One region of the Martinezella jaguaris genome, then DNA from elsewhere that is predicted to be linked to it. Evidence: predicted binding sites of a transcription regulator. Region 1 holds the regulator's gene; each other region holds the start of a gene.
What was found. Region 1 encodes LexA, which represses DNA repair genes until DNA is damaged. Its sites were predicted from a motif close to TGTTCNNNNTGTGTTCNG; they were not measured.
Positions count from the first base shown of each region.

Region 2: the regulator LexA is predicted to act here: its motif matches at 1,963-1,980, upstream of CCGE525_RS39055 (ImuA family protein).
Region 3: the regulator LexA is predicted to act here: its motif matches at 2,253-2,270, upstream of CCGE525_RS03985 (ATP-dependent helicase).
Region 4: the regulator LexA is predicted to act here: its motif matches at 1,992-2,009, upstream of recA (recombinase RecA).

Region 1 is NZ_CP032694.1:1,998,355-2,002,426, forward strand. Features, by position in the region: gene CCGE525_RS09835 (ComEC/Rec2 family competence protein) at 1-1,497, shown strand, start outside; gene lexA (transcriptional repressor LexA) at 1,478-2,200, opposite strand; gene CCGE525_RS09845 (DUF2721 domain-containing protein) at 2,632-3,105, opposite strand; gene CCGE525_RS09850 (mechanosensitive ion channel family protein) at 3,280-4,072, opposite strand, start outside.
Region 2 is NZ_CP032694.1:4,525,216-4,529,287, forward strand. Features, by position in the region: gene CCGE525_RS21940 (Y-family DNA polymerase) at 1-931, opposite strand, end outside; gene CCGE525_RS39055 (ImuA family protein) at 972-1,940, opposite strand; gene CCGE525_RS21945 (metallopeptidase family protein) at 2,104-2,541, shown strand; gene CCGE525_RS21950 (hypothetical protein) at 2,563-2,985, opposite strand; gene CCGE525_RS21955 (DUF1737 domain-containing protein) at 3,067-3,273, opposite strand; gene CCGE525_RS21960 (HpcH/HpaI aldolase/citrate lyase family protein) at 3,270-4,072, opposite strand, start outside.
Region 3 is NZ_CP032694.1:813,240-817,311, reverse strand. Features, by position in the region: gene secD (protein translocase subunit SecD) at 1-1,149, shown strand, start outside; gene CCGE525_RS03990 (SMP-30/gluconolactonase/LRE family protein) at 1,210-2,079, opposite strand; gene CCGE525_RS03985 (ATP-dependent helicase) at 2,348-4,072, shown strand, end outside.
Region 4 is NZ_CP032694.1:2,304,795-2,308,866, forward strand. Features, by position in the region: gene alaS (alanine--tRNA ligase) at 1-528, opposite strand, end outside; gene recA (recombinase RecA) at 780-1,865, opposite strand; gene CCGE525_RS11330 (carbohydrate kinase family protein) at 2,105-3,049, shown strand; gene CCGE525_RS11335 (pseudouridine-5'-phosphate glycosidase) at 3,096-4,022, shown strand; gene trpS (tryptophan--tRNA ligase) at 4,062-4,072, opposite strand, start outside.

The DNA of each region.
Region 1 (4,072 bases):
GCGCATATCATCGCCATCTCCGGCCTGAACATGGCGCTCTCAGCGGGCATTTTCTATGTCGGCCTGCGTTATGCTCTCAGCCTGTTTTTCGGCGTGGCACAGGCCTGGCCAACGAAGAAGATCGCAGCCTTCGGTGCGCTGATCACGGTGACTGCCTATTATCTTATTTCCGGTTTCGGTGTGTCGGCGGAACGCGCATTCATCATGATGGCGATCATGCTGATCGCCGTGCTTTTCGACCGGCCATCCCTCAGCCTCCGCAACGTGGCGCTGTCGGCGATCGTCATCCTCATTCTGTCGCCGTCACAGGCGCTCGGACCAAGTTTCCAGATGTCCTACGCAGCGACCCTGGCATTGGTGTCAGGCTATACGCTCTGGACTAGGAGACGGCATCGGGAAAGCATACTCTCCCGCTTCCAGATCATGCGTCCGCTGCTCTTCGTCTCACGATTCTTCGGCGGCATATTGTCGACCTCCTTTATCGGCGGCGCGTCGACGGCGATCTTCTCGATAGAGCATTTTCACCGCTTGGCGACATATGGTCTTGTCGCCAATTTGGCTGCCATGCCGGTCGTTTCCTTCATCGTGATGCCGTTTGGCATGGCGGCGACGCTGCTGATGCCATTCGGTGTTGATGCCCCCTTTTGGCAGGTCACCGGCACGGGACTTGATATCGTCATCGTCATTGCCAAAACGGTGGCGGCCTGGGGCGGCAATATTCCCTTCGGGCGACTGCCAGTCTGGTTGTTCCCAACGATTATCGTCGGTTTCTTACTGATGACGTTGCTGAGGACGTGGCTGCGACATGCAGGTGCGCTTCTGATCATCGGTTCGGTCGCAATTGTCGCACTCAGCCCTGATGTCCGAAAGCCTGACCTGATAATTTCCGAAGACGGCACGTTGGTCGCCTTGCTGCGGAATGGTGCGTTGACGACCAATCGCGAAAAGCCGCCCGATTTCATCTTCGAGCAGTGGCAACGAGCGCTGGCGATGACCGAGCAGCATCCGCCGACGATACTTCCGCCGGACAATCAGCTACCCAAGATCAGCAAATCGGACGCTCATCGCCGCCTCAGTTCCGACGAGCAGACTGCCGTGCGAAAGGCGATGGATGCGGCGCTGGACAATACCGGCGAAGGCGGCTTCGCCTGCCAGAAGGGGGCGTGGTGCGTGGCGATACTGGATAATGGCGACATGCTCGTCGCCATCGAAAACGCTGCCTATCTCGCTCCGGCCTGCGACACCGCCAATATCGTCGTGACTCCCATCCGGCTGCGTCTCGATCGCTGCCGCTCCGGCGCAGTGCTTTTTACGGGCGCTACGCTACGCCGGACAGGCTCCATTGAAATGGACCTCAGCGCCGACAAACCGGCAACAACAACCGCGTTTCAAACTTTGACGCGGCCATGGAATTTGCATCGCGCCTATGATTGGCGATCGGGCACCTTTGGAGCGCCGATCGCACCGATGTCTCCGGTCAGTGATAACGGCGAATGAGGCCGACGAGCTTGCCCTGCACTTTGACGCGATCCGGTCCGAAGATGCGGGTCTCGTAAGCCGGGTTAGCCGCTTCAAGCGCGATCGACGCACCCTTGCGGCGGAAGCGCTTCAATGTTGCCTCTTCATCATCGACGAGAGCGACGACGATATCGCCGGGGTTGGCGGTCGTAGCGTTGCGGATAATCACCGTATCGCCGTCAAAGATGCCGGCGTCGATCATCGAATCGCCTTTGACTTCAAGCGCATAATGTTCGCCCGAGCCAAGCATATCGGCTGGAACGGTGATGTCGTGGGTATTGTTCTGGATCGCTGAGATCGGTACACCGGCAGCAATGCGGCCCATGACCGGTACGGAAACGGAACTGTTGTTTTCGTCATTCACCGGCCTGGCAGGAGCCGGCGGCGGTACCAGCTGCGGCTTGCCAAGGCTGCCCTCGATGACGCTCGGCGAAAAGCCGCGGCGTGGCTGCAGGCTGGGACTATAAGCCTCCGGCAGCTTGATGACCTCCAGCGCGCGAGCCCGGTTCGGCAGACGGCGTATGAAGCCACGCTCTTCCAGAGCAGTGATGAGACGGTGAATGCCGGATTTGGACGCGAGGTCCAACGCATCCTTCATCTCATCGAAAGATGGCGGGACACCGGACTCCTTCATTCGTTCGTGAATGAAGAGAAGCAGTTCCTGCTGCTTGCGTGTCAACATCGTCTTCGGACCCCAAAATTGAGAAAAGCGTCGTGAAACAAATCCAGAACGGACACTATATGTTCCATATGTGTTCCGCAAGCCCTTAAATTTTGGTGAATATTTTGTAACCGCATCAAAGAAATAAGAACATAACCGGTCCCAGCCCGACGGTTTTTCAGGGTATCCGTGTGCTAACAATCGGAAATATAAGCGGAATCTGAAATGGAAGGAATTTTTCCGATTGAAAGCCACGTGTTTCCAAGGCGATGAAAAGCCACGCTATTTGCGTAATAAGCTCTTTGGAGGACGATGTTCTCCGAATGACGGAATTGCAGGCGGTGGATCAAGCTAAGGGGGCCGAATCTAAGAGTGACGCGACTGCGGGAATCGGTACTTCCGTGACGAGATCGGGCGCGAATTCAACAGGCTGGGCGGATTTCAGATATGTTTCACAATCCCTCGCGCCGGCGCTCGAGCAAGGCGCGGTCGTTGGCTATCTGCTTCAGCATGCTGCGCCCGGCCAGGAACATCTCGAAGAGAAAGGCCGCAAAAGCGCCCATGAGCGCGACGACGGCAAGGCCGAAGAACCAAAGCAGCATCTGTTCGCGAAACTGCTGGCGAATCGCTCCGCTCATGAGGCCGAGCGTTGCTAGGCATGTGCACACGCCCGATAGCGTGCCGAGGAGGACGGCAACCTCGAGCGCCAAAGTTCGCCGTCGCAGATAATAGAGCTGCAGCAGCCGTGCTTCATCCGGATCGTCTGAAGTCACCCGCTCGAAAAGGTTGTTGACCCGATCTGAGACACGAGCGAGCCGGGCCGAGAAGACATTGAGGCACCCGGCGGTGCCTGCAAGCAGAAAGACCGGCGTCAAAGCTATCTGAATGACGTGTGCAGCATTGGATGTTAGCTGGTCGCTCAGCACGTTTGGTCTCCTTCAAATCCAATGTCATCCGGTATCAGGCGCTTGCGGCTGTCATTGCGTCAACGACGCGGGCAAAAGAAGGTTACAAGTGACGGCAACCGTCGTTGGCGCGCATTTCTCCGTCAAGGCCGAGTCCCCGACCTCCTCCTGTCGGTGACCGGCGGCGCACACGTTTCATGTTCGCGGCGATGGCGATCCCGCCAAATGTTCACCCCACTTCTTTTGCAGCATCAAAGCGGCGTCGGATTTCTCTTCTCCGCTCGCGTGCACGCCCGGCTGAGCGAATTCGATGCCATTTTCCATAAAAGCGTCGCGGATCATGGTATAGGCCTGCCGTCGAATGTAGGTCTGCCGGCCTGGGAGAGCGGTAAAGGCAAAGCTGAGTTCGACACCGAAGTCGCCGATCTGCTCGACCCCCTTCATCTGCAGTGTCTCAAGGATCTGCGGTCCGATTTCCGGATCCGCCTTCATTTGCTCGCCGATCTGTTCGATGATTCTTTTCGCCTTGGCGACATCGGTGTTGAAGGGAAACCGCAGCAAGAATTTGTCGGTCGCCCAGTCGCGACTCATATTCTGAACCGCGCCGAGTTCACCGAAAGGAACCGTAAACACGGGGCCGCGATGATGCCGAAGCCTGACGGAGCGGAGGCTGAAGGATTCCACCGTTCCCATATAGCTCCCGCTTTGAATGTACTCTCCGACGCGGAAAGCATCGTCCATGAGGTAGAAAATACCGCTGACAATATCCTTGACGAGCGTTTGCGAGCCGAAGCCTACCGCCACGCCGAATATTCCGGCTCCCGCGATCAGCGGTCCGATCTGTACGCCCATTTCCGCGAGCACGGTAAGGACGGCAGCGGCAATGACGACGGCCGCAAGCGCGTTGCGGAAAATTGGTAGCAGGGTGCGCAGGCGGCTTGCGCGCGCCGCTTCCGCGGATGGCGACGATGCGGCGTTGTTGGCGTCA
Region 2 (4,072 bases), 2.0 Mb from region 1:
CAAAATCGCCTTGCGTTGCATCGAAAGGTGCATGCTGAAGGACGTTGAGGCGGACGATCTCGAAGCCATAGCCGACATCAAGATCGTCATGAATGGCGCCAAAGCGCTCCGTGAACAGGCTTGCGATCCGGCTCGGCTCCCGCAGCGGCTGCGATGCGCCGGCTGCGATGCGGAACACTATGCCGTCGACCCGGAACAGCAAAAGCTCGAACAAACGGCCACCGACGCCCCGGCCTTCCAGCCCCGGCTTCACGGTTTCGGCAAGCTGGCGGGCAAGCTGGAGAATATCGTCTTCCGCCTGCACCGGCTCGGCAAGCCGGCGCTCGGCCGACAATTGCGCAACCGGACGGCGCGGCGAGATCGGCTCCTCGACGAGGCCGACGGCCTGATCGAGCCGCAAAATCAGCTGTGCACCGAAGCGACGGGCAAGGGGCGCACGCGGCGCAGCCAGCAGATCGCCCGCCTGCTTCAATCCCAGCTTCTGCAAGGCCGCAACGGTTTCCTCGCCAAGCCTGAGCGAGGCGACCGGCAGTGGGGCCAGCGCCTCCTCCATGGCCTCCGGAGGAATGGCGCGACTCTCGTCGAAGCGGGCAACCGCCCAGGACAGGCCTGGCGCGGAGGAGATGGCGCCGCGGACATCGAGCCCAAGACGGGAAATCCGGATCAGGATATCCTCGAGCAGCGCTTCTTCACCGCCGAAGAGATGGGCGCAACCGGTAATATCGAGAAAGAGCCCGTCCTTGCCGTCGATCGCTACCAGCGGCGTATAGCGATCGCACCAATCGGCGATCGCCTCCAGCAGCTTGCGGTCCGCGCCCGGATCTTCTTCCACGACGTCAAGGGCGGGACAGATCGCCTTTGCCTCGGCAACACCCTGACTGAGCTTCAGGCCGATCGTCTCGGCCCTTTCGTTGAGCGCGGTCAACCGCATGGCATTGTTCAGCTTGCCGGCGCAGGCGAGCGGCGGCGCTTCAAGCCTGCCTGTCGAACGCCAGGACAGACCCCAGCGCTTGCGCGAGATCCGGTCGGTCGGCAGATGCGGGAAGGTTAGCGCCAGAATGCGCTGCGTGTTCGCCGGGAAAGGCAGGGCGCTGAGTGTCGAGGACAGGGGCAAACTGGCGGTCATGGGCATTCCACTCCAGGGTTATGGAAAAGGGCGCCGGGTTGCGGCTCTTTTCCAGGGTGAGACGAAAGGCCGGATGACCGATGCTGCCGCCAAGCAGCGATCCGTCCGGCAGGGACCGCGCCTGGGCCGGCGCGGGTTCGACGAGCAGACGGAAGAGAGCGCTGCTCGCCTCTTCCTCGCCCGCTTGACGCAACAGAAACAAAGGCCGCCCCGCCGCCTTGGCCCGAAGCGCAAGCCGCCGGCTCTCGGTCAGCCCAAAGCGGGCCGGATTGCCGCGCACTTCCAGAATGACGACCGCAAAGGCCGTACTGACGAGAGCCGCCTCCGCCAGCCAGAGCGCCTCTTCCAGCTTGCGCGGCGATGCCTGCAGAAAGCCGGCAGGTTCCAATCCGAAATCCCGAAGCCCGATCGCATAGGGTAGGCCCGCCTCCATCGTCGCGACCGTATCGCCGATCCACAGAACCGGCGATACGGTCGCAGTTTTGCCGGCGGCTTGCCCCCCAGACCGCGCAGCAAGAGCTTTAAGCCGCGCAGCGAGAGCGAGAGTGAAACCGCTGGCCGCTCCGGCATCCCGCAAGGCCAGCGACCGGATCTCCGTCAGCGCATCGAGCGGCACGCCGCCCTGCATCGCCTCGTCGAGATCGGTGATCCCAATCGCAAGCGGCTGGACAACATCCGCCGGACCGGCCCCCGGCTCCGCCACCAGCGCCTCATGCGCCACGGCTGCCAGCGCCGGTATCGGCCTGCCTTCCAGTCGGGCGATGGTTTCACGCAGGGCAAAAAGCGTCTCCCGCGCCACGGCGGCCTCAGCCATGACGTTAGCTCCAGATCAATTATGTTCCTGTTATGTTCTTATGGATTCCAGAGGTCCAAGGAAGAGTCAACACCATTTTATGAGAAAATATTCCTCTGCCTGATTCCACTCTCGAAAAACCGAAACAAAGGCTCTATATGACCAGCTAAGAAAGGGAGCATTTATGGCCCGCATTGACCAGAGCGAGGATTGGCGGGACCGCCACGCGCCCTCAATCAGCACATTTGAATCGCTGGCCATGGAGGCTTACGGCCACCTGCCGGATGAATTTCGCTCGCTCACCGGCGATCTCATCATTCTCATCGAAGATTTTCCCGACGACGAGGTGTTCGAGGATATGGCGCTGGAAACGCCCTTCGACCTGCTCGGCCTGTTCGAAGGCCGCGGCATCTCGGAGCGTTTCACCGCCCAAACCGGGGAAATGCCCAACAAGATCCGCCTCTATCGCCGGCCGATCATCGATTATTGGGCGGAAAACGAAGAAACCCTCGGCGACATCATTACTCATGTCCTGATCCACGAGATCGGCCACCATTTTGGCCTCAGCGACGAGGACATGGAGCGCATCGAAGCCAGCGCCGAGGAAGCGACGGATCGGTGAAGCATTCCCGCATATACTTGATTAGTCTTTGCGGACCGGTCTAGTGACCGTTGCGTACCAAATATCCCTAAGACAAATGCAATTATAATCAACAACATCTGTCATAGCCAAAAATATCTCTTCAAGAATATTCTTGTCGATTCTATAGACTTCCGCACTTAAATCTTCCGCATCAACATGGATGACACCGGATGCATCTAAAATGGGATTGAGATATTTCGAGAATTCCTTGTCGAGGAAAGCAATAGGGATAGGTTCGCAAACGTAAGAAATTAATTTCTCACCGTTGAACACCATTCCCCAGTTTTCGACCCCTTCTTCCCAATCCGTGCGGCCATCTGGCACCCTCGCTCCCAATGACTTCAATAGCTTTGAGAACGATGCCTTATTCCATCTACCTTTTAACTTGAGCGCATCTCGGAACGTATCCGTTATATCAAACAAATTGAATCCCTGGAGACAACGAATGAAGAGATGGCAGGATCGCCAGTCTATCCTTTCTTGCGGTTAAGCCATTGCGATGGCTTACTGCTCCGAAAGCTTCATTTCCGGATCGTAATCCTTGCCCGCGACGTCCTTGACGACTGCCTGGCCGCACTGCATCAGGCCGGTTGCGGCGTTGAAGGCGTAGGTCGGCGAGCCCGAGAGTTCCCAGCCCTTGTTCAGCGCCGCGGTCACCTTGTGGCAGAAGGAAGCGTCGTCGGGGCCGGTGAGGAAGCGATAGAGTTTCATGAAACGGTCTTTCGTTGTGCAATGGAGCGCTCTGCAATCAGCTCGGATTTATGGACCAGTCTTTCCGCCTGGACAAGATGCAGCCGCTCGACCATACGCCCGCCGAGGTTCACGACGTTGAGGCCGGCCGCCGCCCGATCGGCGAAAGCGGCGACAATGGCTTTAGCCTCGGCAAGAGCCGCCTCGTCCGGTCCGAAATGCCGGTTGGCGAGCTCGATCTGGCTCGGATGGATCAGCATCTTGCCGACAAAGCCCATGGCGTGGCCCTCGGCACATTCGGCATCCAGGGCCTGCATATCCTTGAAATCGTTGAGGACACTGTCGATGGCGTCGAGCCCATAGGCACTGACAGCCAGCACCACCTGCATCAGCCAGGGCACGAGGTAGGTGCGGCCCGGCTGCGGTAACACACCAGTTTCCTTGCGCAAATCGTTGAGACCGACGACGAAACAATCGAGCCGGCTTCCTGCCGTACGGCCGGCCTCCGCTATTGCCGCGGCGTTCAAGATGCCGCGCGGCGTCTCGATCATCGCCCAGATGCGCAGGCTGTCCGGCGCATCCGCCTCGGCAAGCCTGTCGCTAACCGTCATTACATCCTGCGGCTCGTCGATCTTGGGCAGAAGAACGGCATCCGGTTCGAGCGCCAGCACCAACTCCAGATCATCGGCGCCAAAACCGGACGACAGGCTATTGATGCGGATGATCCGCTCTTTGCCGGCCGCTTCTTTGCCGGCTGGCGGCGGATCGGCGAAAAATGTCCGCAAGTTCTCCCGCGCTTCCGCCTTCTTCTCCGGCGCCA
Region 3 (4,072 bases), 1.2 Mb from region 1:
CTGATCGCCGCCGCCATCCTGTTCTACTTCGGCTCCGGCCCGGTTCGCGGCTTTGCCGTGACTATGGGTCTCGGCCTCATTATCTCGATGTTCACCTCCGTCGCCTTCGTACGCGTCGTGATGATCGCCATCACCCGTCGCCGCAAGCTGAAGGTGCTCAACATCAGGCCGCTGATCCCCTTCAGCCCTTATGACAAGCACATCCAGTTCATGAAGGCCCGCTTCTTTGGCGTCACCGTCTCGGCGATCCTATCGATCGCCTCGGTGGTCCTGTTCATCCATCCGGGCCTCAACTACGGCGTCGATTTCCGAGGCGGCATCCAGATGTCGGTCAGAACCAAGGACGCGGCCGATTTATCTACGTTCCGCGCGGGCCTGAACACGCTCGGCCTCGGCGAAATCGCACTGCAGTCCTTCGGCGACAACAGCAGCCTCCTTGTCCGCGCACAGCGCCAGGACGGCGGCGAAGAGGCGCAGACAGCCGCGGTCACCAAGCTCAAGGCAGAAATCATCAAGATCGACCCAACCGCGACCATCGAAGGCACGGATGTCATCGGTCCGAAGGTTTCGGGCGAGCTTGCCTGGGCCGGCATCCTGTCGGTCGTGATCGCCAGCCTGGCGATGCTGTTCTACATCTGGTTTCGTTTCGAATGGCCATTCGCGGTCGGCGCCATCGTCACTCTGGTACTCGACGTCACCAAGGCGATCGGCTTCTTCGCGATCACCGGCCTCGATTTCAACCTGACGGCCATCGCCGCTATCCTGACGCTGGTCGGTTACTCGGTGAACGACAAGGTCGTGGTCTATGACCGTATGCGTGAAAACATGCGGCTCTACAAGTCGATGCCGCTGCGCGACATCATCGACAAGTCGATCAACGAGACCCTGGCGCGAAGCCTCTATACCAACGCCACCGCCTTCCTGGCGCTGGTGCCGATGGCGATCTGGGGCGGCAGCGCTGTCTCCAGCTTCGCGATCCCGATGGTGTTCGGCATACTTGTCGCTGGCGCCTCGTCGGTCTTCATCGCCGCTCCGATCTTGCTGTTCCTCGGCGATTGGCGCCGCCGCCATGCCAAGGCGGTCGCCAACGACGCCAAGCCGGACGACAAGTCCGGCAAGGACAACAAGCAGATCCCTGCAGCCGAATAAGCGCGAACGGATATGAACGAGGACATGCCCGGCTTCCGGGCATGTCCATCTGCCTCCGGATCAGATGGACGGCATGTGCAACGGCAGCCCTGGGCGCGGCGCCGTTATTCTCTCCAAAGCACCATTTTCCTGCTCGGTGATAAGCGCATATTTGCCATCAAGGGTGAAAGCGATATTGCCCGGTCGCGCGCCATTGGTGCGGATACGGCCGGCAATCTTTCCGGTGGGATCGATCATGCAGATCTCGCCTTGCCCGTAAATCGTGCAATAAAGCATACCGCTGCGATCAAAGGCCATACCGGCCGGCCCGCACAGCGCCTTCACAGCCGGCGTCGGCATGACCTGCGCAAACAGTTCCTGCCGGCCGCCGACGACCTGGCGATAGATTTTCCCGGTCAATGTCTCGCTGTAGTAAAGCAGTCCGTCCGGCCCGAACGCTATGCCGTTGGCATAGAGCAAGCCGGTCGCCAGCACGCGCTGCACCCGACCCTCTGCAGGGTCGATCTGATAGACGCGGCCGTTATAGGGCGCCTGGAAGAAATCGGGATTGATGTCGGAGCCTTCGAGCAGGTCGGAGACACGGACGCCGGAATCGGTCATATAGAGCAGGCCGGCGGGACCGAAGGCCAGGTCGTTCGGGTAGAGAAACGGGCCGTCTTTACCGCCTTCGATCACTTGCAAGGTGCGGCCTTCGGCAGAGAGCCGGACAAGGGAGTTTTCCGGGCCACCCGCCACCCAGAAACAATTGTCGCCGTCGACCGCAAGTCCGGTCGGTCGGCCGCCGATCCGGCAGATTTCACGTCGGATACCTCCGGCGATCATCGTCAGGCAACGACGACTGTCGTCTGTCTCCACAAGCGCGATACGCCCATCCGTCAGGGCTACCGGCGCCTCAGGTTGGCGCAATCCGGTGGCGATCGTCTCATTCATGTTCGGGAACCCTACCCAGCGCACCGAAACCCCAAAATCATCTGTCACAATTCGGTAAATAAGTACCCCAAAGGCTTTTTTCGAGCCGGCTCTCATTAAATCTGAACCAAATTCATGACGGGAGGGTCACATCTCTGTGCAGATCCTGTTGATCTTGACAGTTTCGGCCAATTCGGAACATTCATCGAACATTCGGATATTATTGCGAACATGATTCGTCACCGATTCCAAGTTCGCCGCCTGCCGTCCGAAGCCTTCAGGAGAGACCATGACCGCTGCCTATCTGGAAAAGCTGAACCCGGAGCAGCGGCTGGCGGTGGAGCACGGCACGACGGTCGAAGGCAGCCATATCGCCGGGCCGCTGCTGGTGATCGCCGGCGCCGGCTCCGGCAAGACCAACACGCTGGCCCATCGCGTTGCGCACCTGATCGTCAAAGGCGCCGATCCCCGCCGCATCCTTTTGATGACTTTTTCCCGCCGCGCCGCAGCCGAGATGGGCCGGCGCGTCGAGCGCATCTGCCGCGAGGTACTTGGCGCCAATGCCGGCATTATGGCCGACGCGCTTGCCTGGAGCGGCACATTCCACGGCATCGGTGCGCGGCTCTTGCGCGATTACGCCGAACAGATCGGCCTCGACCCGGCCTTCACGATCCATGACCGCGAAGACAGCGCCGACCTGATGAACCTCATTCGTCACGAGCTTGGTTTCTCCAAGCTGGAAAGCCGCTTTCCGACCAAGGCGACTTGCCTTGCCATCTATTCCCGCACCGTCAATTCGGAAACGCCGCTCGAAGAGATATTGCGCGATTTCTTCCCTTGGTGCGCTGCCTGGGACAAGCAGTTGCGCGACCTCTTCGCGGCCTATGTCGAGGCCAAGCAGGTGCAGAATGTGCTCGATTACGACGATCTGCTGCTCTATTGGGCGCATATGCTGCACGAGCCGCTGATCGCCGAAGATATTGGCGGCCGCTTCGATCATGTGCTGGTCGACGAATATCAGGATACCAACCGGCTGCAGTCGTCGATCCTGCTGGCGCTGAAACCCAACGGCCACGGACTGACTGTCGTCGGCGACGATGCGCAGTCGATCTACTCATTCCGCGCGGCTACGGTGCGCAACATCCTCGACTTCCCGACCTCCTTTACTCCCGCCGCCAACATCGTCACGCTCGACCGCAATTACCGTTCGACGCAGCCGATTCTGGCGGCCGCCAATGCGGTGATCGATCTTGCCTCCGAACGATTCACGAAGAACTTGCGCACGGAGCGGCAAAGCGCTCAACGGCCACGGCTGGTGACGGTGCGCGACGAAAGCGATCAAGCGCGCTATGTTGCCGACCAGGTGCTGGAAAATCGCGAGAGCGGCGCGAAGCTCAAGCAGCAGGCCGTGCTTTTCCGGACCTCGCACCATAGCGGGCCGCTGGAGGTGGAGCTTACCCGCCGCAACATCCCCTTCGTCAAATTCGGCGGGCTGAAGTTTCTCGACAGTGCCCATGTCAAGGACATGCTGGCTGCCCTTCGCTTTGCCCAGAACCCGCTCGACCGCGTTGCCGGCTTCCGGTTGATGCAGCTCCTGCCGGGCGTCGGCCCCTCGACCGCGCAGCGCGTGCTCGACCATATCGGCGAACAGGCCAGTCCGATGACGGCGCTTGCCGACTTTCCGGCGCCTCCCCGCTCTGGGGAAGACTGGACCAGTTTCGTAGCGACCATGCAGGAACTGAAGAGCGGCAAGGCCGGGTGGCCAGCGGAAATCGGCCTGGTGCGGCAGTGGTATGAACCGCATCTGGAGCGGGCACATGAGGATGCGGCAACGCGTCAGGCGGACTTGCTCCAGCTCGAACAAATCGCTGGCGGCTACGGCTCGCGCGAGCGCTTCCTCACCGAATTGACGCTCGATCCGCCCGATGCCACCAGTGACCAGGCCGGCGTGCCGCTGCTCGACGAGGATTATCTCATCCTTTCGACCATCCATTCCGCCAAAGGCCAGGAATGG
Region 4 (4,072 bases), 310 kb from region 1:
GAAGATTTCGGAGCATGGGCCGCAGGGACCGGTGTCGCCCATCGCCCAGAAATTATCGCTGGTGGCGATACGGATGATCTTGTCGTCCGAAAGACCGGCGATCTTCTTCCAGAGATCATAGGCTGCGTCGTCCGTATGGTAGACCGTCACCAGCAGGCGCTTGGCGTCGAGGCCGAATTCCTTGGTGATCAGGTTCCAGGCAAGCTCGATGGCGCGCTCCTTGAAATAGTCGCCGAACGAGAAATTGCCGAGCATCTCGAAGAAGGTGTGGTGACGGGCGGTGTAACCGACATTGTCGAGGTCGTTATGCTTGCCGCCGGCACGCACGCATTTCTGCGCCGTCGACGCAGTCTTGTAAGCGCGCTGCTCCAGACCGGTGAAGACGTTCTTGAACTGCACCATGCCGGCATTGGTGAACATCAGCGTCGGGTCGTTGCGCGGCACAAGCGGGCTCGACGGCACGATCTCGTGGCCGTTTTTCTTAAAATAGTCGAGAAAGGTCGACCGGATTTCATTCACACCGCTCATATTGGGCCCTTCAGTCCTTGCCTCAAGCGAGATTTCGTCTCGCTCATGTTCCTTCGTTTAGCTTGATCTTATGCAAAAACCGCTTCGCACTTTGGGGATCACGCTCTGGCAATATTTAGTAAATCCAGTGGCTTTTATCGTCCGCTCCCGGCCCTGTCCAGCCGCACAAACAAAACCGGCCGTACATCCCTTAGACAATACGGCCGGTTTCGAATTTTAGTCTTGGTTAGTCCTTGGCTCGATCGCGGAAATTACGCGTCCGCGGCGTCGCCGTCATCAGCGTCAGGTCCGCCATTCTGCAGGAAGCGATCGGCGATCAGGCCAGCATTCTGGCGCAGCGACAGTTCGATCTCGCGGGCGAGATCCGGATTGTCGCGCAGGAAGAGCTTTGCATTCTCGCGACCCTGACCCAGACGCTGGCTGTTATAGGAGAACCAGGCACCGGACTTCTCGACGATCCCAGCCTTGACACCCAGATCGACCAATTCGCCGGTCTTGGAAACGCCTTCGCCATACATGATGTCGAACTCGACCTGCTTGAAGGGGGGCGCCATCTTGTTCTTGACGACCTTCACGCGCGTCTGGTTGCCGACCACCTCTTCGCGCTCCTTGACCGCCCCGATACGGCGGATGTCGAGACGAACGGAGGCGTAGAATTTCAGCGCGTTACCGCCGGTCGTCGTTTCCGGCGAACCGAACATGACGCCGATCTTCATGCGGATCTGGTTGATGAAGATCACCATGCAATTGGACTTCGAGATCGAAGCGGTCAGCTTGCGCAACGCCTGGCTCATCAGACGCGCCTGCAAGCCCGGCAGGCTGTCGCCCATTTCGCCTTCGATTTCGGCGCGCGGCGTCAGAGCCGCAACGGAATCGACGACGAGAACATCGATGGCGCCGGAGCGCACCAGCGTATCGGTAATTTCAAGCGCCTGTTCGCCGGTGTCCGGCTGCGAAATCAGAAGGTTCTGCAGGTCGACGCCGAGCTTGCGGGCATAGACCGGATCAAGCGCGTGTTCGGCGTCGACGAAGGCGCAAATGCCACCCTTCTTCTGAGATTCTGCGATCGTCTGCAGCGCCAGCGTTGTTTTACCAGAGCTTTCCGGTCCGTAGATCTCGATGATACGCCCCTTCGGCAAGCCACCAATGCCGAGGGCGATATCGAGGCTCAGGGAGCCGGTGGAAACTGTTTCGATTTCGACCACATTCTCGTTCGAACCGAGCTTCATGATCGAGCCCTTGCCGAACGACCGCTCAATTTGAGAGAGTGCCGCTTCAAGTGCCTTGCTTTTATCCACCGATTTGTCCTCTACAAGCCGCAAAGAATTCTGAGACATCCGATCCACCTTTAGGTTATTGAAGCCGCTCAAGCAATGTCGCCGCTGATGAGAATTGTGTACTCCATTTGTTCTCATGCCGCAAGAGCACAACAAGCGATTGAAAGAAAAAGGTAAAATGAATTCCGTTCTACATTTGTTTTCTTCTTTCATAGCAAGGACTTACATGCCCTCGCCCGGCTTTTTGCGCGAAAAATCAGCCGGCTCGATTCGCCTTTGGGACCGCTGAGGAGATCGATATGGCGAAGAAGATTCTGGTGCTGGGTGGTGCCCATATCGATCGGCGCGGCCGCATCTTCGGCGAGACGGCGCCGGGGGCCAGCAACCCGGGCGCATGGTTTGAAGAGCCGGGCGGCGGCGGCTTCAACGCGGCGCGCAATCTGGCTCGCCTCGGCTTCGATGTGCGGCTGATCTCGCCGCGCGGCGGCGACGCAGCCGGCGAGATGGTGGCGGACGCCGCGCGCAATGCCGGGGTCGATGACAAGCCCTTCGTTTTCCTCGATCGCAAGACGCCGAGCTATACCGCAATCCTGGAACACGACGGCAATTTGGTGATCGCGCTTGCCGATATGGAGCTCTACAAACTGTTTGTGCCGCGCCGGCTGGCAATCCGCGCTATTCGCGACGCCTTCGCGGCTACCGACCTGATCCTCTGCGATGCCAACCTTCCGGCCGAAACGCTGGCGGCTATCGCAACGCGTGCCGCCGATTGCGGCAAGCCGTTGGCCGCGATCGCAATTTCGCCGGCCAAGGTGGTGCGCCTGAAACCAAGCCTTGCCGGTATCGACCATCTTTTTCTGAACGAAGCGGAAGCCGTGGCATTGACCGAAAGCCGCCCCGACGACCCGCGCCATTGGGTTGCGGGATTGCGCTCACTCGGCCTCAAAGGTGGTGTGATCACCCGCGGAAAGCGCGAGTTGATCGCCTTCTCCGGCGATAACGCGATCAGCCTGCAGCCCCCCATCGTCGATGAGGTGGCCGATGTTACCGGGGCAGGCGACTCGCTCGCCGCCGGTGTTCTTGCCGCACTGCTTGCCGGCCACGATCTCGGCGAAGCCGTGCGCTATGGAGCGGCGGCGGCGGCGATCACCGTGCAGTCACCTTTCGCCACCGCGGAAAATCTTTCGCCCGAGCTTCTGAAGGCAACGCTGGCTCTTGTTCCCGAAGCCGCTATTCTATCTTGAAGCGCGCGTATTACGCATTTCCCATCTCAGCCAACTGGACTCAACCATGACCAAGCCCATTTCACCCTCGCTGCCGATCTCCTATTCGAAGGAGGTTGCTGCCGCCAAGCTGCGCGGCGCGCCGTTGGTGGCGCTGGAATCGACCATCATAACCCACGGCATGCCCTATCCAGGCAATATCGAGATGGCACGCAGCGTCGAGGCGATCATCCGGCAGGAAGGCGCCGTTCCGGCGACGATCGCCGTCATTCACGGCGTGCTGCATATTGGCCTGGAGCCGGCAGAGCTGGAAGCGCTTGCCAAGACCAGCGGCGCGATGAAGGTGTCGCGCGCCGATCTCGCCTTCGCGATTGCCGAGCGCCGCACAGGCGCCACCACCGTTGCCGCAACGATGATTGCCGCGGCGCGGGCCGGCATCAAGGTCTTCGCGACCGGCGGCATTGGCGGCGTACATCGCGGCGCTGAGGAAAGCTTCGATATCTCGGCCGACCTGGAAGAGCTCGCCCGCACCGACGTCATCGTCGTTTGCGCCGGCGCCAAGGCCATCCTCGATATCCCGAAAACACTCGAAGTGCTGGAAACCCGCGGCGTCCCTGTCGTCACCTATGACAGCGCCGAATTCCCCGCCTTCTGGTCGCGTTCTTCCGGCCTGCCGAGCCCGCTCACGCTGAATAGCCCGGCCGCGATCGCCAACTTCCAGACAACGCGTGAACAGCTCGGGATCGACGGCGGCATGCTGATCGCCAATCCCGTGCCGGAAGCCGATGAAATCCCGCGCGAGGAAATGGAGATTTACATCGAGCGCGCCCTGGACAGCGCCGAGCGCGACGAGATCGCCGGCAAGGCGGTTACCCCCTACCTGCTCAGCACCATCTTCGATATCACCGACGGCCGCAGCCTCAAGACCAATATCTCGCTCGTCGAAAACAATGCTCGCCTTGCCGCTGAGATCGCGGTTGCTCTGGCCGAATAAGTACGACGTCCCGTTACGGATGTCGGCCCTGTGGCCGCTTTAGGTGAAGG